4 regions of the Pseudomonas sp. SA233 genome follow, and region 3 is predicted to be linked to each of the others. Evidence: riboswitches for the same ligand, from Rfam matches in the RefSeq annotation. Region 3 holds a riboswitch; each other region holds the start of a gene.
The links. Region 3 has a riboswitch for cobalamin ahead of M1D87_RS09965 (ABC transporter substrate-binding protein). Riboswitches for the same ligand answer to the same signal wherever they lie in the genome.

Region 1 (5,432 bases), 950 kb from region 3:
CGGGGCGGCGGCGCTGACCGAGCGTGCCAGCAACTGGCGGGGTTCGCTGTTGGCCAGCAGCGCGCCGGAATTGGCCAGGCCGATGACCAGAAGGGCGCTTGCCAGCAGGCGCTTCATTGCCACCGAGCGCTCAGTAGACGCTGTTGCGCTTGGCCAGGTCGACCATCTCAACCAGCGATTCGGTCTTGAGCTTTTCCATGATGCGGCCCCGGTAGGTGCTGATGGTCTTGGCACTGAGGTTCATGCAGGTGCCGATATTCTTGTTGTTTTCGCCGCGCGCCAGGCGTCGCAGCACTTCCATTTCCCGGTTGGACAGGCTGTTCAGGCGCACCGGCTCGCTTTCCAGCGAGTTGCTGTTGACCGACATCTGCGGAAAGGTCGAGTAGCCCTTGACCAGGGCCTTCAGGGCAAACAGCAACGCTTCGTGGTCTTCTTCCTTGGTGACAAAAGCGCCGATGCCAGCATCCAGGCAGCGCCGCACATACAGGTCGGTGGCCTGGCCGGTCAGCACCATGATCTTGGGCGCCGGCTCCAGGCATTGCAGGCGCTTTATCACTTCCATGCCATCCAGGCCGGGCAGGCCGATGTCGAGAATTACCACATCCGGTCGCAGGTCGCGGGCCACCTGCGCCACCTCGCTGCCATTGCCGACCTCGCCGACAACACGGAAGCGCTCGCGTTCGAGCAACAAGCGCAAGGACAGCCGGACGATGGGGTGGTCGTCGACGATCAGCACGGTAGTCATGAAGAAAACTCCTGTCAGGATGTGGTCCGCTTCCTGGATCACTCAGGAATACGTCTGCAAGTGGGGTTATCGGAAGCGCTGCACGATACGACCATTCCCGAAGTTTGGTAATGCCGAGTATAGAAGTGTTGAAAGTCCACGTGCTTGTTGTTGAAAAGTCCTACAAAAAGTGGGAAAGACATCACCCTGGCAAAGCGGCGATGCCTGTTTTTGTAGTCGTCATGCGCAGGCGGAGTGTGATTTGCTCACGCGCTGGGTTGAGGCGGGGTTGTTGGCCAGTGCCTGGCCGACCCGTGTCGGGCGTGCCACCAACTGGCCGGTGCAGTTCGGGCAGCGGCCCTGGAAACGGGTTTCGGCGCAGGTGCGGCAGAAGGTGCATTCGAAGGAGCAGATCAGCGCATCGGGGCTGTCACCCGGCAGGTCGGTATCGCAGCACTCGCAGTTTGGGCGTAGGTCCAGCATGGGCATGACTCCTGTTTGCAGGCGGGAAACCGGAGTCTGCTACGCCTGCGGCGAACCTGGCAATGCTCAGTCGCCAGGGCGATACAGGTGGGCGTGCCCGGCGCGATACAAGGCCGATTCGGCAAACGGTGTGTCGCCCAGCACATGGCCCACAAGGATCAGCGCCGTGCGCCGGAAATCCTTGGCCGCGACGCGTTCCACTATATCACCGAGGGTACCGCGCACCCAGTCCTGGTCCGGCCAGGTGGCACGATGCACCACCGCCACCGGGCAGTGCGTGCCGTAGTGCGGCAGCAGTTCTTCGACGATACGCGACAGGTGCTTGACCCCCAGGTGAATCGCCAGGGTGCTGCCATGGCGCGCCAGCTCGCCCAGCTGCTCGCCGGGCGGCATCGGCGAGCTGTCACCATAGCGGGTGAGGATAACGGTCTGAGCTACCTGGGGCAGGGTCAGTTCGCAGCCGAGCAGGGCGGCGCTGGCCGCCGTGGCGGTGACCCCGGGGATGATCTGGTAATCGATGCCCAGCGCCTGCAGATGGCGGATCTGCTCGCCGATGGCGCCGTACAGGCTGGGGTCGCCACTGTGTACCCGAGCTACATCCTGGCCTTGCTCATGCGCACTGCGCATGGCGGCAATGATCTGTTCCAGGTGCAGTTCGGCGCTGTTGATCACGGTCTCGGCCTGGTGGCCCTCAAGCACGGCGGCCGGCACCAGCGAGCCGGCATAGATGATCACCGGGCACTGGCGGATCAGCCGTTGGCCCTTGACCGTGATCAGTTCCGGGTCGCCGGGGCCGGCGCCGATGAAGTAGACCGTCATGGAAAGTCCTTGCAGGAAAGAGGGGAAACGTTCAACAGGCCAGGGCGAGGGTAGCCGGGCCCAGTACCTGGCGTGTCAGCAGCAACCTGGCGGTGCCAACTCGCTGGCTGGCCAGGGCCAGTGCCGCACTCTCCGCCACGCCCCAGCAGCCACAGTGGGCATGGGCAGCGGCGGAACGGTGGCTGAGTCGGGGTTCGTAGGGTTGCAACTGCGCGGTATCGTACAACACCAAAGGCAGACCGAGGCGTTCGGCCAGTTGCTGCAAGCCGGGTTCGTCGGCCTTCAGGCTGATGCTGGCGATGCCTTGCAGGTCAGCCAACGCCAGGCCCTGGGTGGCCAGGGCCTGGCGTAGCAAGATTTGCAGCGTATCCGCCGGGCAACCCCGACGACAGCCGAAACCGGCGTAGAAGGCAGGCATCAGGCCTGGCTGGAGCGCCGGAACAGCCAGGCGCTGAGCAGGCCCAGGGCCAGCCAGAATGCGGCGTTGGTCAGCCAGGAGGCCACTTTGAACTGGGTTTCCAAGGCGGCGGGGGCCAGGCTCTCGTGCACTTCGGGTTGCGGCGCACCGATCACATGGGGAATGACCAGCAGCACAGCGCCCAGCGCCCTCAGCAACCAGTGGCGAGCGAACACCAGCAGGGCCAGGCCCAGCGCGGTGGCACTGGCGGTGCCGATCCACCAAGCCTGGCGTTGCCCCAGGTCGGCTGCGGCAGTACCTGGCAGTTCCGGCGGCAGGCCCAGGGTCGGGGCCAGGCAGAACACAGCGAAGCCGGCCAGGCCCCAGAGTGCGCCGGTGCCGGCTCGCTTGGGTTCACGCAGGCTGTACAGGGCGGTGAGAATCAGGGCGAAGCCGACCGCGACTACCAGGTTGCCGCCGGTGGTGGACAGCACTCGCTGCCAGCCGTCTTCAGGTGCCCAGGCTTCGGCGCTGTGTTCATGCGCTGCCACTTCGCCAACATGCTCGTGCTCGGCAACGGGGGCCGAGGATTCGTAGGTTTCTGCCTCGAGAATCAGTGGGGCGACCCAAAAGCTCTGCAGCAGGGTCAGCAGCAAGGCCGCCAGCAACCCGCTGAAGCCCGCGGTGCGGGCAATGCGTGTGATCATCGGGCGTACTCAGTGGCAGGGGAATGCGGCGCTGTGGCGGGTGTCGTGGGCGGCGTTGTGCACGGCCTCGATGTGCGAAAAGCCGGCGAAGTACACCAGACACAGGCCCAGCAGGCTGGCGCCGATGGCGATGACGACACGCTGGCTGAGGGTGACGGGGGTGGTAATGCTGTGTTGCTTGGCGCTGGTGACGGGCATGACGCGTTCCTCTGCTTTTTGTGGGCAACGGGCAAGCGCGGCAGCCCCGAGCGTGGCAGCCCAGGGGAATGCAACAGCGCCCGCCCACCGCGGGGTGTTCATGAACGCCAGGCCGGTCTCCGGGCTTGCGAGGAGGAGCCAGGCTCCTGGAAAGCGTCACCTTCCCATGCCGGGGATCAGGCACAGTGGTACAGACGCTTCGCTCGCTTACCGTTGCGGGGGCAGCACCGGCCTTGTCCGGCCCTGCTGGAGGGCCTGTGACGCACCGGTTTCCCGTTTCACCCCCATCGGGGGCACCTGAACGCGAGGCATAAGGAGACCATGGGGCGGGGCTGGCGTCAATTGCCCTGATGGTAGGGCTTTGGTTTTGCAGTGCCTGGGAGATCGAGCGCCGCCCGCGCGGCGCTTCGCGGCACAAGGCCGCTCCTACATCTGTTTCGGGCCAGTTACTCCTGTGAGTTCACCTCTGTCCGTCTTGTTTGTTCCATTCCGATATCGAAGGGCGCACGACTGCTCCTCATCAATCTTCAGCCAAGCACCAAGGCGGCAACCCACTTGGCACAGGAGTAATTGGCCGGAAACAGATGTAGGAGCGGCCTTGTGCCGCGAAGCGCCGCGCGGGCGGCGCTCGATCTCACAGGCGCTGAAAAGCTCAAGGCATGCACACTCAAGCCCTCATGTAAGCCGGTTCGGCCTGTAGTGGTCTATGCCGTGAGCATCCCCCCGGTCAGCCCCGGGCAAACGCCGCCAGCTTCTCGCCATCCAACCGGTAGCGCACCCACTCATCCTGCGCTTCGGCCCCCAGCTTCTGATAGAAGCCGATAGCCGGCTCGTTCCAGTCCAGTACGCTCCATTCCAGCCGTCCGCAATTCTTCGCCACCGCCTCGCGGGCGATGTGCCGCAGCAATTGCCGTCCGGCACCGTCGCCGCGCTGCTCGGGCGTTATGTACAGGTCTTCCAGGTAGATGCCGTTGCGCCCGAGCCAGGTCGAGTAGCTGTAGAAATACACGGCAAAGCCGATTGCCCGGCCATCGCGCTCGCACATCAGGCTATGCACGGTGCTGCCCTCGCCAAAAAGGCTGTGCTCGATATCGGCAACGCTCGCGATCACCTCGTGGCGGGCGCGTTCGTACTCTGCCAGTTCGGTGATGAAGGCAAGTATCTGCTCGGCGTCGGCGCGAACGGCAGGACGGATGGTGAGGCTCATGGGACGGCTTCCTTGATCTGATGGTAGCGGTACAGCGATGTGTATCTACACAATTTAGTGAAACTGTATCGGTCGCAGAGGAGAGCGACTCCGTTAGTGTGACAGCACCCATAAAAAAAGTGGATTGCCTGCCATGCTTGCCTCTGCCGACCTGCTGACCGCCTTCGTGCTGTTCGCCTTCGTGTCTTCCATTACTCCTGGCCCCAACAACACCATGCTGCTTGCCTCTGGGGTGAATTTCGGTGTGCGTCGCTCGATCCCCCACGCCCTGGGCATCAGTGTCGGTTTCATGGTGATGGTGCTGGCTGTCGGCCTGGGCCTGGGCGAGGTGTTCAAAGCCTGGCCGGCGCTGTATACGGTATTGCGTTACACCGGTGCCGCCTACCTGCTGTACCTGGCCTGGAAGATCGCCACCTCCGGGCCGGTCGGCACAGCTTCGTCCAGTGCCCGCAAACCGCTGGGCTTCTGGGGAGCAGCGGCATTCCAGTGGGTCAACCCCAAGGCCTGGGTGATGGCAGTCGGGGCAATCACCACCTACACGCCGGCGCAGGGCTATGTGACCAACGTCATTGTCATTGCCGCCTTGTTCGCCCTGGTCAACCTGCCGAGCGTCGGGGTGTGGGTGATGTTCGGCAGCGCCCTGCGCAACTTGTTGCAGAACCCGCGCTGGCTGATGCTGTTCAATGTCCTGATGGCCTTGTTGCTGGTGATTTCACTGTACCCGCTGCTGTTTGTAGAATCAGCGTTTTCCTGACCCCGCGAGTACAGTAAGCCGATGCAGTTGATCCCCTGGTCTCACGAATGCGCCGAAGGCTTCACCCTGCGGGGCTGGCGAACCCCGGCCAGTGGCAAGCCGTTGCTGCATTTTCTGCACGGCAACGGCTTCTGCTGCCTGGC
Region 2 (5,432 bases), 810 kb from region 3:
GTCGGAGCGTTCGCCCAAGGCTTCGGCGGTAAGCACACGCTCTGCTTCCACCAACGCCTGGATGCGCGCACGCAAATCGCGCCGGGTGATGCGGATGAAACGCCAGGGCTGCATCAGCCCGACACTCGGCGCCTGGTGCGCGGCAGCCAACAGGCGGCCCAGCAGTTCCGGGGCTACCTCGCCACCGGCGAAATGGCGCATGTCACGGCGTTCGCCGATGGCCCGATAGATCGCGGCGCGCTCGGCGTCGCTGTAGGCGTGTTCGCTCATGGTCGCAACAGCGCCGCCGCCGCATCAGGGTTGGAGGGAAAGTAGAAGTGCACGTAGGAAGCCGTCAGCCGACCCAGACGGTACACCGCTTCGTTGCCACGCCCGCCGTTGGGGCTCAGACCACGTGCGATCGGCTCCAGTACGGTACTGGTCAACGAATGGTGATAGGTGTGACCGCGCAGGGTGCCTTCCGGCAGTTCCACCGCCTGCAGGGCCAAGGCAGCCAGGCGCTTCTGCATGGTCGCTTCGCCCGGCAGCAGGCCGAGCAGCTCGGCACGCTCGCCGGCCACGTCGGTCAGGGCATCGAGCAGATACAGCATGCCGCCGCACTCGGCCAGCAACGGTTTGCCCTGGGCGTGATGGGCACGGATCGCCTCGCTCATCGGCGCATTGCCGGCCAGGGCGTGGTGGTGCAGTTCGGGATAACCGCCCGGCAGATACAGGCTGTCCACTGCTGGTAGTTCGCGGTCATGCAGCGGCGAGAAAAACTCCAGCTGCGCGCCCAGGTTGCGCAGCAGGTCGAGGTTGGCGCCATAGGTGAAGGCAAAGGCCTCGTCCCGCGCCACGCCAATGCGCACACCGGTCAACGAGGCGGTAGTGGCTTGCGGCTCGGGTTCGGCAAAGGTCACTGGCGGCGGCAAGGCGGCATCGCAACTGGCGCCAAGCGCCTCGGCAGCGGCATCCAGGCGAGCGTCCAGGTCGTTCAGCTCGCTGGCCTGGACCAGCCCCAGGTGACGGCTGGGTAGCTCTATACCGCGCTCGCGGGACAAGCCGCCATACCAGCGCAGGCCTTCGGTCAGGCTACCTTCCAGCAGCTGCGCGTGGCGCAGGCTGCCCACCCGGTTGGCCAACACACCGGCAAACGGCAGGTCCGCCTGGTAGCGTGCCAGGCCCAGGGCCAGCGCGCCGAAGGTCTGGGCCATGGCCGTGCCGTCGATCACCGCCAGCACCGGCACGCCGAAGTGGCGCGCCAGGTCGGCGCTGGACGGCGTGCCGTCGAACAGCCCCATCACCCCTTCGATCAGGATCAGGTCGGCCTCGCCGGCGGCTTCCCACAGCAGGCGGCGGCTTTCATCGGCGCCGATCATCCACAGGTCGAGCTGGTACACCGGCGCGCCGCTGGCTCGCTCAAGGATCATCGGGTCGAGAAAGTCGGGGCCGCACTTGAACACCCGCACTTTGCGCCCAAGGTTGCGGTGCAGCCGGGCCAACGCGGCGGTGACGGTGGTCTTGCCCTGACCAGAGGCCGGTGCCGCGATCAGTACGGCAGGGCAATGGCGCGGCTGGCTCACAGTTCCACGCCCTTCTGTGCACGTATACCGGCCTGGAACGCGTGCTTGAGCATGCCCATTTCGGTAACGGTGTCGGCCAGCTCGATCATCTCGGGTTTCGCGGCACGGCCAGTGACGATCACATGCTGCATCGGTGGGCGGGCCTGGATGTCGGACAGCACCTGGTCAAGGTCGAGGTAGCCGTGCTTGAGGGCGATGTTCAGTTCATCGAGCACCACGAACTGCACGCTCGGATCTTGCAGCAACTGGCGCGAAACGGCCCAGGCTGCTTCGGCGGCGGCAATGTCGCGCTGGCGATCCTGGGTTTCCCAGGTAAAGCCCTCGCCCATCACGTGGTAGCGCACCTGCTCGGGGAAGCGGCGGAAGAACAGCTCTTCGCCGGTGCTGTTGCGGCCCTTGATGAACTGCACCACACCGCACTGCATGCCATGGCCCAGGGCGCGCGCGAGCATACCGAAGGCCGAGCTGCTCTTGCCCTTGCCGTTGCCGGTCAGCACCAGCAGCAGGCCGCATTCGTTGGGGGAATTGGCGATGCGTTCGTCGATGATCGCCTTCTTGCGCTGCATGCGCGCCAGGTGGCGTTCGTCGCGTTCGGTGGATTCGCTCATCAGGGTTCTCCGCTGGCTGTCGCCACGGCAACGCGGCGACAGGTAAAAGGCGGGCAGACGGAGAACGCGCAGGGGCCGTGGCCGTACGCCACGGTGCACCGCGCATCACCCTCCGTGATGCCGTTGGCAGTATCAGGCCGGTCTCCGGGCTTGTGAGCGGGCCTTGGCCCAGGCCTGCGCGCCTTCCCGGGTGCTGGCACCCAGTGGCCCTGCGCGGCCGCGACTCACCTACCGTTGCGGGGGCAGCGCCGGAATCGCGCCATGCTGGCACCCACCGGCTTCCCAGTTTCACCCTGCCCAGTCGGGGCTGGCAGGGCACCTGAAACACGCGCGAAGGTTAGAGGGTTGCACCGGGAGCGTCAATCGAAGCGGGCCGCTTTGCAGCCGAACAGGCTCCGCCTGGGTAATGGCCAATTCACCTGGTTGTGCCACACTGAATACAGTGATATCACATAGCCATCACTTTCAGCTGAACGCGATCACAACTACAACAGGAGAGCGCAGCATGCGAGGCCAGATCATCAACAACCCGCGCCTGGAGTTTCTTGCCCCGGTGCTGGAGCGCTGGGGCGACTGTATCGACCGCTTCAACCAGTTTGCCGGCGATGCCGAAGCACCTTACTGGCATGGCGCCGCCGCCAATACGGGGCTGCTTGCCGCAGCGGCCTGGCAAGCCGAACTGGCGGCGCTGCAGCAGTTTGCCGGCAAGAAGCAGCGCGACGAAGGTGAACACGAAGGGCGCTGCGACCTGTCGATCAGCAGTGCCGATGAAGCGCTGTACCTCAGTGTCAGTCAGCGCTGGCCAAGAATCGCGAGGCTGGACATGGCCGACGCCCTGCAGCAGACCACTGCCCTCGCGCGCCAGGTGGCCTACCCCAGCCAGTTGAAAGCTGGTGCGCTGTTCATCAGCCCGTGGAAGGCTGGCCAGCATGCCAGCCCCGAGGAACTGCAGGACCTGGTCGACGATCTGCAGAAACATACCGCCTGTGCCATCGCCTGGTACTTCCCGTATGCCTACCGCAAGTTGCACAACGAGCTGGGGCAGTATTTCCCGGGGGTGGCGTTGCTGCTCAAGCAGGCTTGAAGCAACTTCGGCTCGGGCCGGGCGACGTGGCTTCTATGGGAGCGGGCGTGCCCGCGAAGAATCCAACGCGGTGGCTGGCACCGGCTGCGCCGGTGTTCGCGGGCGCGCCCGCTCCCACAGAGCCCCTGCTAAACCTTTCAGTTATATGCGGCTCCGGTTTTGCCGTCTGTGTATTTCGAGTCCTCGGCGGTCATTCGAGGCTCTTGTCGTAGTGAACGACCACCAGCCGCGGCTAAACAGTATGGTGGCAGCTGTACGTGGGTTAGCCAACCGGGACGTCAGGCACCCGGCGCACCCGCAGGTGCCCCACACACAGCCGCCATAAGGCGTCAATGCCGATTACTCGGTATTGCTCAACTGCGGTGTCTGACGATTTCGGGCGGCTAACCCGGTCATTGAAGGTCAACGACATGCCGAGACTAGAGGCCGCATTTGGCGCGCGCAACGGAGAATAGGTGTTAAGAATATCTTTGGGAAACGGCCTACAAGAAAGGTGTTAAATCTGATTCTTGGTCTCGCCCCGACGCCACCTTTGCAACAGCAGCGCATCTCACTGGCGCATTGAGTCACCACCAGACCTGCATGCTCTTGCTCTTGCTCTTGATCTTGCTCTTGCTCTTGCTCTTGCTCTTGCTCTTGATCTTGCTCTTGATCTTGATCTTCGCGACTTCAGGAGGCCGAGCAGAGGTCTTGCGGAGGGAGGTGACGGGCATGGATGCCCGTCAAGCGCTGAGGCCCCATGGATGGGGCCTGCAGCGCGTACTCCCGGGAGCAAGACCGGCGCGAGGGAACCCCGGAGCGCAGCGCAGGGGCCGGATGATGGGAGCGCAGCGTTTTTTGGTTACTTTTTGCCGCGTTTGGCAAAAAGTGACTCGCCGTAAGGGCGAAAAGGTGAGTAAGCGTCGCCATCGTAAATGGACTATGCGCGAGATCAATACCAGTACTTTTTCCGCTCTTCGCTCTTCGCTCTTCGCTCTTCGCTCTTCGCTCTTCGCTCTTCGCTCTTCGCTCTTCGCTTTCAAGCGTGGGCTTCAACAACAAGGTCAACATTCATTTTCGAAGGTGGCGCTTAATCACCTTTCCGCCCTTACGGCGGGTCACTTTTTGTCAAACGCGACAAAAAGTAACCAAAAAACGCTGGCTCCCATCATCCGGCCCCTCCGCTTCGCTCCGGGGTCCCCTCGCTACGGGCCTGCTCCCGGGAGTACGCGCTGCAGGCCCCATCCATGGGGCCTCAGCGCTTGACGGGCATCCATGCCCGTCACCTCCCTCCGCAGTCCCTTCGCTCGGCCTCCTGAAGTCGCAATCGGTGGCGCCTGAACTATCGCGCGCTTAGAAGCAAAAGCAAAAGCAACAGCAACGGCAACGGCAACGGCAACGGCAACGGCAACGGCAACGGCAGTTGGAAAGTTGCCGGGAACCTGGCGAATGTCACCGACCTCTCAATTCATAGGCCCTGTTAGGAGGACGCCGCCCCATGAAACACCTGACGCCTTGGTTATTGGCCGCCAGCCTGACTGCCTGCGGCGAAACCGCCCTGCTGAATGTACTCGACGGTAGTGGCCCAACCCCCCAGCTGCCTGCTCCGGTCAAGACAACCCTCCCCACCGTGAATATCGCCCCGGCAGTGGGCTGGCCCAAGGACGCCAAGCCCGAGGCAGCACCAGGCACTCAGGTGAAAGCGTTCGCCAGCGGGCTCGACCACCCTCGCTGGCTATACCTGCTGCCCAACGGCGACGTCCTGGTAGCCGAAACCAATGCCCCATCCAAGCCCGAAGATGGCAAGGGCCTGCGCGGCTGGGTGATGAAGAAGGTGATGAAGCGGGCAGGTGCAGGCGTGCCCAGCGCCAACCGCATTACCCTGCTACGGGATGCCGACCACGACGGCGTGGCTGAAATCCGTACGACCTTCATCGAAGAGCTCAACTCACCGTTAGGCATGGCGCTGGTCGGCAAGGACCTGTATATCGCCAACACCGACAGGTTGCTGCGCTTTCACTATGAGCCCGGTGCCATGCAAATTCGCAATGAAGGCCAGCCAGTGGTCGAGTTGCCAGGCGGGCCGCTCAACCACCACTGGACCAAGAACGTGATCGCCAGCCCTGATGGCAAGAAGCTTTTCGTGACGGTCGGCTCCAACAGCAACGTAGGCGAAAACGGTATGGACAAGGAACAGGG
Region 3 (5,432 bases):
GTTCCTGGTGGTGCTGGAGTTCACCCTGGTCAATTTCGCCTGGACCTTCCAGCTGCCGCCCAGCGTCATCTACCTGCAAGTGATCTGGGCCATCGGCGTGAGCATGATCGCCCTGTCGCTGCTGGTGTGGTTGCCACGTGCCGCCCTGATCGCCGTGGGCGCAATCATCATCGCCGGCCACAACCTGCTCGATGGCCTGCACTTCGGGGTCGAATCCGCCCTGCACGTGCCATGGGCGATCCTGCATGACCGGGGCTGGCTGGAGTTCTCCGAAAGCCTGCGCCTGCGCACCTCCTACCCGGTGCTGCCGTGGATCGGTGTCATCGCCCTGGGCTACGGCTTGGGTCCTTGGTTCGCCCGCGCGAGCGAGGCCGGCCAACGCCAGCATCGCCTGCTGCTGGCCGGGCTGATCGCGCTGCTGGGCTTTGTCGTGCTGCGCCTGGTCAACGGCTACGGCGAGGCACCATGGAGCGTTTACCCGACCGTCACGCAAACCCTGATGAGCTTCTTCAACATCACCAAGTACCCGCCGTCGCTGCTGTTCCTGGCCCTGACCCTGGGCTGTGGCCTGCTGTTGCTGCGCGCCTTCGAACGCGCCGGCCAGGCCCGCTGGATCAGTGCCCTGGCGGTGTTCGGCGCGGCACCGATGTTCTTCTACCTGCTGCACCTGTATGTACTGAAGCTGCTGTACCTGGCCAGCGTGGCGCTGTTCGGCCGCAACCATGGCGACTACTTCGGCTTCGATGGCATCGCCGCGGTGTGGCTGGGGGCAGTGCTGCTGGCAGTTTCGCTGTACCGGCCGGTGCGCTGGTTCGCCCGCCTGAAGGCGCGGCGGCGCGACATCACCTGGCTGAAGTACTTCTGAAAAGCGTTTTCACCCGGCGGCACGATGGTCTACCATGCCGGCCGCCGGTTTCCACCACGGAATCAATAGGGAATCCCAGGCCCGCCAATTCGGGCCAAACGGAACTGCCCCCGCAACTGTAGGTGCCGAGCCTGCTCCATCAATGCCACTGGGCCACGAACCCGGGAAGGCCGGAGCCAGGCCATGACGCACCAGTCAGGAGACCTGCCGGCCTACATTCACCAACCGGCGGGGTGTCCGGGATTGGCCATCAGTGTTGCCCCTGCCGCCAGCTGGGGCTCGGCGATGCCTGTCCGTGCGTTCCTCACCCGAACTGTCCGATAGGAGATCGCCCAGCATGCTGCCCCGTTTTGCCACCCTGCTCGCCGGCCTCGGCCTCACCGGCCTGGCCCAGGCTGCTGCCACCCACTACCCGCTGACGGTCGACAACTGCGGCAAGCCGCAAACCTTCGCCCAGGCGCCGCAACGCGCGGTCACCATTGGCCAGGCCAGTACCGAGATGCTCTACGCGCTGGGGCTGGGCGACAAACTGGCGGCCACCTCGCTGTGGTTCAACAATGTGCTGCCCGAGTACCAGGTGCAGAACGCCAAGGTGCCTCGCCTGGCCGACAACGAGCCCAGCTTCGAGGCGGTAGTGGGCAAGCGCCCGCAACTGGTGACGGTGCAGTTCGAATGGATGGTCGGTGCCCAGGGGGCGGTCGCCACCCGCGAACAGTTCGATGAACTGGGCATCCCCACCTACCTGCTGCCATCGGACTGCGAAGGCAAGGACAACCTGGTGGGTGCCGATGGCACCCGCCTGCAGGCGTTCCAGGTCGACACTATCTACAAGAGCGTCAGCCAGCTGGCGGCAATCTTCGACGTGCAGGACCGTGGCACAGCCCTGAATGCCGAGCTCAGAGGCCGCCTGGACAGTGCCAAGGCGCAACTGGTCGACAAGGACCTGTCCGCCACCTCGGCGCTGTTCTGGTTCTCCAGCGCCGACCTGCACATCGACCCCTATGTGGCGGGCCGCCAGGGGGTCGCCGATTTCATGCTGCGCACCCTTGGCGTGCGCAACGTGGTCGAGTCCAGCGAAGAATGGCCGACCGTAGGCTGGGAAACCCTGGCCAAGGCCAACCCCACCTGGCTGATCATTGCCCGCATGGACCGCCGCCGCTACCCCGCCGACGACTACCAGAAGAAGCTGGCATTCCTGCGTAGCGACCCGGTGACGCGCAACATGGACGCGGTGAAGCACGACCGCATCATCATCCTCGACGCCGACGCCATGCAGGCCGGCATTCGCTTGTTCAGCGGCCTGCAGACACTGGCCGCCGCCTTCGCCAGCGGCAAAGCAGCCCAGTGATGATGCGCCTGCTACCCTGCATCGCCGTTGCCCTGGCCGCCCTGTTGGCGGCCCTGCTGGCCGGCACCGCCATCGGCGAAACCAACCTGTCGCCCGGCGTGGTCGGCCAGGTACTGGCCAACCACCTGTGGCAGGCCGGCTACCCGGTCGACCCGATCGACGCCGGCATCGTCTGGAACTACCGCCTGCCCCGCACCCTGGTTGCCGCGGCCTGCGGCGCCGGCCTGGCCACCTGCGGCGTGATCCTCCAGGCACTGTTGCGCAACCCGTTGGCCGAGCCTTACCTGCTGGGGCTGTCTGCCGGCGCCTCGACCGGTGCGGTGCTGGTGGGCCTGCTGGGCTTCGGCAGCCTGGCGCTGAGCATGTCCGGCGGCGCGTTCATCGGTGCCCTGGCAGCGTTCGCTTTGGTACTGTTGCTGGCCCGGGCAGCCGGCCCCAGCAGCAACAATGCCCAGGTGATCCTTGCCGGGATCGCCGGCTCGCAACTGTTCAACGCCCTTACCGCCTTCCTCATCACCATGTCGGCCACCGCCGAGCAGGCGCGCGGCATCCTGTTCTGGCTGCTGGGCAACCTCAGTGGCGTACGTTGGCCTTCGGTGTGGCTGGCCGTGCCAGTTGTACTGTTCGGGCTGTTGGTGTGCCTGTGGCATCGCCGTGCCTTGGATGCCTTCACCTTCGGTGCCGACTCGGCGGCGTCGCTGGGCATCCCGGTGCGGCGTACCCAATTGCTGCTGATCAGCTGCGCGGCGCTGGTGACCGCGGTGATGGTGTCCATCGTCGGCGCCATCGGTTTTGTCGGGCTGGTGATCCCCCATGCCCTGCGCCTGCTGCTCGGCCCCGGGCACAGCCGCCTGCTGCCCGCCAGCGCACTGGGCGGGGCACTGTTCCTGATTGCCGCCGACATCCTGTCGCGCATCTTGATCCCTGGCCAGGTGATCCCCGTGGGCGTAGTCACGGCTCTGCTCGGCGCACCGGTCTTCGCGCTGATCCTGGTCAGCCGCCGGGGGCGCCCATGACGGTCATGACGGCGCTACAGCTGGCCCCCTTGAGTTGCCAGAACCTGGGGCTGCAACTGGCCGGCAATACCGTGCTCAGCGATATCGAACTGAGCGTTGTCGCCGGTGAAACCCTGGGCGTCGTCGGCCCCAACGGTTCCGGCAAGTCCTCGCTGCTGAAGGTGCTGGCCGGGCTGCGCAAGCCAGGCAACGGCAGTGTGCAGTTGCTGGGCGAACCGCTGGCACAGTTGCCCCGCCGCCGTGTCGCCCAGGCCTTGGCGCTGGTCGAACAGCAGGCCGACACCCTCGATGCGATCAGCGTGTTCGATGCCGTTGCCCTGGGCCGCACCCCCTGGCTGTCGGTGCTGGCGCCGTTCTCCCGGGAAGACCGTGTGATCGTCGAGCAAGCCCTGGCCGACCTCGACGCTTTGCACCTGCGCGCACGCCTTTGGGGGTCGCTGTCCGGGGGCGAGCGCCAGCGCGTGCACATCGCCCGAGCCCTGGCACAGCGGCCGCAGGTGCTGCTGCTGGACGAGCCGACCAACCACCTGGATATCCAGCACCAGCTGAGCCTGTTGCAACAGGTGCAGGCCCTGCCGGTGACCACCCTGGTGGCCCTGCACGACCTCAACCAGGCGCTCACCTGCGACCGCGTCGCGGTGCTCGACAAGGGCCGCCTGGTCGCCCTCGGCAAACCGCTCGAGGTGCTTACACCCGAGCGCCTGCTGAACACCTTCGGCGTGCACGCCCATTACCTCATCGACCCCTTCGACGGCGCGCACATCCTGCGTTTTCGCGCCCCCTGAACAGGAAGTTCTGCCCATGCCGCGCCCTGTCGTTTTGCTGCTCGCCAGCGCCCTGCTCGCGCCCCCTGCGCTGGCCGACTCCGCCCAATCGCAAAGCAACGGTTTTGTCGAGGATGGCCGCTGGAGCCTGCTCAACCGCAGCGTATTCGACCAGCGCGACTACAAGCATGGCGGGCGCAACAGTGCCGGGCGCAACGCCTACAAGCCGCGCGATGAACGTAGCGGCAAGGCCGAGGAATGGGCCTATGGCCTGATGGGCACCTTCCGGTCCGGTTTCACCCAGGGGCTGATTGGTGTCGGGGTCGACGCCCACGCCTACCTGGGCGTGCAACTCGACAGCGGTGGCGGGCGCGTGGGCAAGGCACGCTTGCTCGGGGTGGATAACGAGGGGCACCCGAAGAACGAATACAGCCGTGCCGGCGCAGCATTGAAACTGCGCATGGCCAATACTGTGCTGTCCTACGGTGAGCAACGGGTCAAGACCCCGGTGTTCAGTTCATCCGACAGCCGCCTGCTACCCGAGACAGCGACCGGGTTCTTCCTTGACAACGCCGAGTTCGACGACCTCAGGCTGGTGGCCGGGCACTTCAATGAAAACACCGACCGCAATGCATCCAGCCACGACCAAGGCTTCGTGGTGAACTACTCCAATGGCCGCCAAGGCAACAGCTTCGACCTGGCCGGCGTGGTGTGGAACCCCGGCGCCGCCTTCAGCGGCAGCCTGTACACCTCACGTTACCAGGACAGCTGGAACCAGCATTACCTGGGCAGCACCCTAAGCCATGCCCTGGATGAGCGCCGCAGCCTCACCCTCGACCTCAACCTTTACCGCACCACCGACACCGGCAAGGCGCTGTCCGGGCGCATCGACAACACCACCTGGAGCCTCGTCTCGCGTTACGACCATGGGCCGCACGGTTTCAGCCTGGGCTGGCAGCAGGTGGACGGCAACACGCCATTCGACTACGTGACGCGAGGGGCGATCTTCATTGCCAACGCGGTGCAGATGTCGGACTTCAACGCGCCGAACGAAAAGTCGTGGCAGGCGCGCTATGACCTGAACATGGGCGCCTACGGCGTGCCGGGGTTGAACCTGACGGCGTTGTACGTGCGCGGGTTCGATATCGACGGTACCCATGTCGACCCTGCGGGAGGGTATGCCTACCTGGGGTATGGCAAGGGGGGCAAGCATTGGGAGCGCGACCTGGAGGCACGCTATGTGGTGCAGAGCGGCAAGGCCAAAGGCACCGCGTTTTCGCTGCGGCATAACGTGCATCGGGGCAATACGGCGCAGGCGGAGCTGGATGGGGACCAGATACGCTTGGCGGTGGAATGGCCGTTGGGGGGTGGGTTCTGATGTATCGCGTTGCCTGAAAAATCCTGGTGCCGCGCAGCGGCCCGCAAAATCCATCAGGCGA
Region 4 (5,432 bases), 590 kb from region 3:
CACCGCAGCGGTACCGCAGGCGCCGGCTTCGATGAAACGGTCAAGCTTGTTGATTTCCACATCGCCTTCGATCACGGTCAGGCCCAGGCGCGATTGCGCCAGTTCCATCAGCGACAGGCGGGTGATGCCTGGCAGCACCGAAGCCGATTTCGGGGTGACGAACTCGTTGTTGGCGGTAATGCCGAAGAAGTTGGCCGAACCGACTTCCTCGATCTTGGTGTGGGTCAGCGGGTCGAGGTAGATGGCGTCGGCGAAGTTGGCTTTCTTCGCTTCTGCACCCGGCTGCAGGCTGGCGGCGTAGTTGCCACCGACCTTGGCCGCGCCGGTGCCTTGCGGGGCTGCGCGGTCGAAGCTGGAGATCTGGAAGTTGTGCGGCTTCATGCCGCCCTTGAAGTACGAGCCAACCGGGATGGCGAAGATCGAGAAGATGAACTCGGGGGCGGTGCGCACGCCAATGTTGTCACCGGTGCCGATCACGAACGGGCGCAGGTAGAGGGCGCCTTTACCATGCGGTGGCACGAACTTCTCGTTGGCCTTGACCACTTGCTTGCACGCCTCGATGAATACATCGGTCGGCACCTGCGGCATCAGCAGGCGGGCGCAGCTGCGCTGCATGCGGGCGGCGTTCTGGTCCGGGCGGAACAGGTTGATCGAACCGTCCTTGCAACGGTAGGCCTTGAGGCCCTCGAAGCACTGCTGGCCGTAGTGCAGGGCAGTGGAGCCTTCACTGATGTGCAGTACGTTGTCTTCGGTCAGGGTGCCCTTGTCCCACTCGCCATTGCGCCATACGGACAGGTAGCGTTTGTCGGTCTTGATGTAGTCGAAACCCAGCTTGTCCCAATTAATGCTTTCGTTGCTCATGACACCCTCATTGTCTTGCAAGTGCCCGATTGCTCGGGCTGCTGTTATATGCGCACCACGCCACCATAATACATCCGTGGCAGATCGGGAACGGCCAGTCACGAATTGATAGCCTGCAATGCATTTATTGCGGCACGGCGCAGGTATTGCAGCGGGGCTGCGAGGTGCTCGCCACAACATTTTCAGTGCCTGTGAGAGCGCGCGCCGCCCGCGCGGCGCTTCGCAGCACAAGGCTGCTCCTACATCTGTTTCGGGCCAGTAACGCCTGTACCAATGCGCGCGACCGCCTTGTTTGTCCGGCACGATATCGAGGTGGACACCAAGGGACCGCGCGCCTTTGCCTCAGGAATAATTGGCCCGAAACAGATGTAGGAGCAGCCTTGTGCTGCGAAGCGCCGCGCGGGCGGCGCTCGATCTCACAGGCGCTACAAGAATCGAGGCGAGCCAATGGTTGACCACCCGCCAGCCACTGCGTAGCCTTGCCACTTCGAGGTTCTTCGGCCAGGCCGAAGCTAAGACGGGAACGCGGTACAAGCCGCGGCTGCCCCCGCAACTGTAAGCACCGACAACGGATCGACACAGCCACTGCGCCCGCGCGCGGGAAGGCGTCATCCCGCCAGACCGCTGCACCAGCGGGCACATGGAACGGTGCAAGCCAGGAGACCTGCCTCGTCACGTTTTCGACTTTCAACCGGGCGGGGTGATCCGGTGGCGAACAAGCCCGGCCGGCCTGGCCTGCGGTTGTCGTCCTGCATGCCCGCGCCAATCTGCCAAGGGCAATGCGACATGAAAACACTGGCCAAGCTCCCCGTCACCATCGTCACCGGCTTCCTCGGCTCGGGCAAGACTACCTTGCTGCGCCACATGCTCGACAACGCCCAGGGCCGCCGCATTGCGGTAATCGTCAACGAGTTCGGCGAGCTGGGCATCGACGGCGAAATCCTCAAGCAGTGCAGCATCGGTTGCACCGAGGAAGAAGCCACCGGCCGCGTCTACGAGCTGGCCAACGGCTGCCTGTGCTGCACCGTGCAGGAAGAGTTCTTCCCGGTGATGCGCGAGCTGGTGGCACGCCGTGGCGACCTGGACCATATCCTCATCGAAACCAGCGGCCTGGCTCTGCCCAAACCGCTGGTGCAAGCCTTCCAGTGGCCGGAAATCCGCAATGCCTGCACCGTCGACGCGGTGATCACGGTCGTCGACAGCCCGGCCGTGGCCGCCGGCACCTTTGCCGCCTACCCGGACCAGGTCGATGCCCAGCGCAAGCTCGACCCCAACCTGGACCACGAGTCGCCGCTGCACGAACTGTTCGCCGACCAGCTGGCCAGCGCCGACCTGGTGGTGCTGAACAAGGCCGACCTGATCGACGCCGAAGGCCTGGCCAAGGTGCGCGCCGAGGTGGCCGAAGAACTGCCTCCGGCGGTCAAGGTTGTCGAGGCCAGCAGCGGCAAGCTGCCGCTGGAGGTGCTGCTGGGTGTGGGCGCCGAGTCCGAGGCGCACATCGATGGTCGCCGTACCCACCATGATTCCCACCATGACGGTGATGACCATGACGATCATGACCACGACGCCTTCGACTCCATCTCCATCGACCTGCCCGAGGCCGACGAAAGCCTGCTGCTCGACGCCCTGACCCAGCTGGTGGTGGAATTCGGCATCCTGCGTGCCAAAGGCTTCGCTGCCATCCCGGGCAAGCCGATGCGCCTGCTGGTACAAGGCGTGGGCACCCGTTTCGACAAGCACTTCGACCGCGCCTGGCGCGTCGACGAGCCGCGCATCACCCGCCTGGTGCTGATCGGCCAGGACCTCGACGCCGCCCAGCTGGAAGCGCGCCTGCGCCAGGCACTGGGCGCCTGACCCATGCACCTGCTGCGGACCCAGCCCGGCGGCTTCGTGCCGGATGACAGCATTGCCGACCTCGGCCAGACGCCCGCCGAGCTGGTGATTCTCTGCAGCGGCGATTCGCACCTGGCATTGCTCGCCGATACCGCCGAGCAATTGCCCGAGGATTACCCCAGCCTGCGCCTGGCCAACCCGATGCAGGTACAGAACCATGCCTCGGTCGACCTGTACGTCGACCAGGTGCTGCGCCATGCCAAGGTCATCCTGGTATCGCTGCACGGTGGCGTCGGCTACTGGCGCTATGGCGTCGAGCAGTTGGTCGAGTTGGCCGGCCGTGGCGTGCAGCTGATCCTGGTGCCGGGTGACGACCGCCCGGACCCGGAGCTGACCAGCCTGGGCAGTGTCAGCGGCGAGCAGGCCGAACGCCTCTGGCACTACTTGCGCCAGGGCGGCAAGGCCAATGCCATCAACCTGTTCAACTGCCTGGCCAGCCAGTGGCTGGGCCGCGACTATGCCTGGGACGAGCCGCAGCCTTTGCCGCGCACCGCCGTGTATCATCCGGCCAAGGGCAGCGCCACCCTGGAGGACTGGTACCCGCAGTGGCATCCCGAACAGCCGGTGGCGCCACTGCTGTTCTACCGCTCGCACCTGCAGGCGGCCAACACCGCGTTCATCGATGTGTTCTGCCAGCGCCTGCAGGCCGCCGGGCTCAACCCGTTGCCGATCGCCGTGGCCAGCCTCAAGGAAAGCGCCTGCCTGGAGCAGGTCGAAGCCTGGTTGGACGAAGTAGGTGCCGAGGTGCTGCTCAACACCACCGGCTTTGCCCTGTCCAGCCCGGAACGCCCAAACCTGCGCCCGTTCCGTCGCGACATCCCGGTGCTGCAGGCCATCTGCGCGCAAGACAACCAGCCCGGCTGGGAAGCCAGCGAGCAGGGCCTGGGGGCGCGTGACCTGGCCATGCACATTGCCTTGCCAGAACTGGACGGGCGCATCATCACCCGCCCGGTCAGTTTCAAGGACATGGCCTGGCGCAGCGAGCGCAGCCAGTCCGATGTGGTCTGCTACCGCGCCCACCCCGAGCGCATGGATTTTGTCGCCGAACTGGCCCGCCGCTGGGTCGAACTGGCGCGCCTGCCGAATGCGCAAAAGCGCGTGGCCCTGGTGCTGGCCAACTATCCGACTCGGGACGGCCGCATTGGCAACGGCGTTGGCCTGGACACGCCAGCGGCCGCGCTGAACATACTCAAGGCCCTGCAGGCCGAAGGCTATCCGCTGGCCGACTTGCCGGGCAGCGGCACGCAGCTGATCCATCAGTTGCTCGGTGGCGTGACCAACGACCTCGACCAGCTGGACCTGCGCCCCTGCGCGCAGAGCCTGAGCCTGGTCGACTACCAGGCCGCCTTCGAGCGCCTGCCAGAGGCAAACCGCCAGGCCGTGCTGGAACGCTGGGGGCCGCCGCAGCAGGACCCGATGTACCGCAGTGGCCGGCTGATGGTGGCCGGCCTGCGCTTTGGCTTGACCTTTGTCGGCATCCAGCCGGCGCGCGGTTACCAGGTGGACCCCAGCGCGGTGTACCACGACCCGGACCTGGTGCCACCGCACGGCTACCTGGCATTTCACTTCTGGTTGCGCCACGCCTTTGCCGCCGATGCGGTGATCCATGTCGGCAAGCACGGCAACCTAGAATGGCTGCCCGGCAAGGGCGTCGGGTTGTCGGCGCAGTGCTGGCCGGACGCCTTGCTCGGCCCGCTGCCGAACATCTATCCGTTCATCGTCAACGACCCGGGCGAGGGCGCCCAGGCCAAGCGCCGCACCCAGGCGGTGATCATCGACCACCTGATGCCGCCGCTGACCCGTGCCGAAACCTATGGCCCGTTGCGCCACCTGGAGCAATTGGCCGACGAGTTCTACGAAGCGCAGCTGCTCGACCCGCGGCGCGCCCGCGAGTTGCAGCGCGACATTCTCGAACTGGTCAAGGCCAACCACATCGACCGCGAACTGCAGCTGGAAGGCCAACTGGACGATGCCGCCGTGTGGCTGCCACGCCTGGATACCTACCTGTGCGACCTGAAGGAATCGCAGATTCGCGATGGCCTGCATGTGTTCGGCCAGTCCCCGGAAGGCCGGCTGCGGCTGGATACCTTGCTGGCGCTGTTACGGGTCGAGCGTGGCGACGGTCGCGGTGGCAATGCCAGCCTGTTGCGGGCCCTGGCCAAGGCGCTGGTGCCAGGCTTCGATCCACTCGATTGCGAACTTGGCCAGCCGTGGCAAGGGCCACGTCCGGAACAACTGCAGGCCATGAGCAGCGAGCCTTGGCGCACCTGTGGCGATACCCGCGAACGCCTCGAACTGTTGGCGCTGCAGTTGATCGACCAGGCGCTGTGCGGCACCGTGCATTTACCTGCCCAGAGCGAATGGCAGCCGGTGCACGATGTGGTACGGACGCTGCGAGAATCGGTGGCACCCAGCCTGGACGCCTGCGGCAGCGCCGAAATGGATGGCCTGCTGGCGGCGCTGGCCGGGCGTTTCGTGCCCGCCGGCCCCAGTGGCGCACCCAGTCGTGGTCGCCTGGACGTGCTGCCCACCGGTCGTAACTTCTATACCGTGGACGTGCGCAACCTGCCCACCACCACCGCCTGGCGCCTGGGCTTCGCCTCCGCCAACCTGATCCTGGAGCGCCATCTGCAGGACCACGGCGATCACCTGCGCCAGCTCGGTCTTTCGGTGTGGGG

Region 1: it holds a riboswitch for cobalamin, as region 3 does, so the genes downstream of both, M1D87_RS14525 (CbtB domain-containing protein) here and M1D87_RS09965 (ABC transporter substrate-binding protein) in region 3, are expected to answer to the same signal.
Region 2: it holds a riboswitch for cobalamin, as region 3 does, so the genes downstream of both, cobO (cob(I)yrinic acid a,c-diamide adenosyltransferase) here and M1D87_RS09965 (ABC transporter substrate-binding protein) in region 3, are expected to answer to the same signal.
Region 4: it holds a riboswitch for cobalamin, as region 3 does, so the genes downstream of both, cobW (cobalamin biosynthesis protein CobW) here and M1D87_RS09965 (ABC transporter substrate-binding protein) in region 3, are expected to answer to the same signal.

Annotation. Positions count from the first base shown of each region.
Region 1 is NZ_CP096449.1:3,111,480-3,116,911, reverse strand. It holds gene M1D87_RS14555 (transporter substrate-binding domain-containing protein) at 1-117, opposite strand, end outside; gene M1D87_RS14550 (response regulator transcription factor) at 131-745, opposite strand; gene M1D87_RS14545 (DUF1272 domain-containing protein) at 965-1,207, opposite strand; gene cobM (precorrin-4 C(11)-methyltransferase) at 1,274-2,026, opposite strand; gene M1D87_RS14535 (cobalamin biosynthesis protein) at 2,058-2,444, opposite strand; gene M1D87_RS14530 (CbtA family protein) at 2,444-3,130, opposite strand; gene M1D87_RS14525 (CbtB domain-containing protein) at 3,140-3,328, opposite strand; cobalamin riboswitch at 3,422-3,644, opposite strand; gene M1D87_RS14520 (GNAT family N-acetyltransferase) at 4,056-4,535, opposite strand; gene M1D87_RS14515 (LysE family translocator) at 4,669-5,289, shown strand; gene M1D87_RS14510 (alpha/beta fold hydrolase) at 5,311-5,432, shown strand, end outside.
Region 2 is NZ_CP096449.1:1,356,290-1,361,721, reverse strand. It holds gene bluB (5,6-dimethylbenzimidazole synthase) at 1-270, opposite strand, end outside; gene M1D87_RS06330 (cobyrinate a,c-diamide synthase) at 267-1,562, opposite strand; gene cobO (cob(I)yrinic acid a,c-diamide adenosyltransferase) at 1,559-2,170, opposite strand; cobalamin riboswitch at 2,289-2,508, opposite strand; gene M1D87_RS06320 (hypothetical protein) at 2,676-3,254, shown strand; gene M1D87_RS06315 (hypothetical protein) at 3,821-3,967, opposite strand; gene M1D87_RS06310 (PQQ-dependent sugar dehydrogenase) at 4,732-5,432, shown strand, end outside.
Region 3 is NZ_CP096449.1:2,163,736-2,169,167, reverse strand. It holds gene M1D87_RS09970 (DUF1624 domain-containing protein) at 1-865, shown strand, start outside; cobalamin riboswitch at 894-1,091, shown strand; gene M1D87_RS09965 (ABC transporter substrate-binding protein) at 1,203-2,213, shown strand; gene M1D87_RS09960 (FecCD family ABC transporter permease) at 2,213-3,229, shown strand; gene M1D87_RS09955 (ABC transporter ATP-binding protein) at 3,226-4,014, shown strand; gene M1D87_RS09950 (OprD family porin) at 4,031-5,371, shown strand.
Region 4 is NZ_CP096449.1:2,758,725-2,764,156, forward strand. It holds gene M1D87_RS12900 (branched-chain amino acid aminotransferase) at 1-861, opposite strand, end outside; cobalamin riboswitch at 1,335-1,547, shown strand; gene cobW (cobalamin biosynthesis protein CobW) at 1,648-2,715, shown strand; gene cobN (cobaltochelatase subunit CobN) at 2,719-5,432, shown strand, end outside.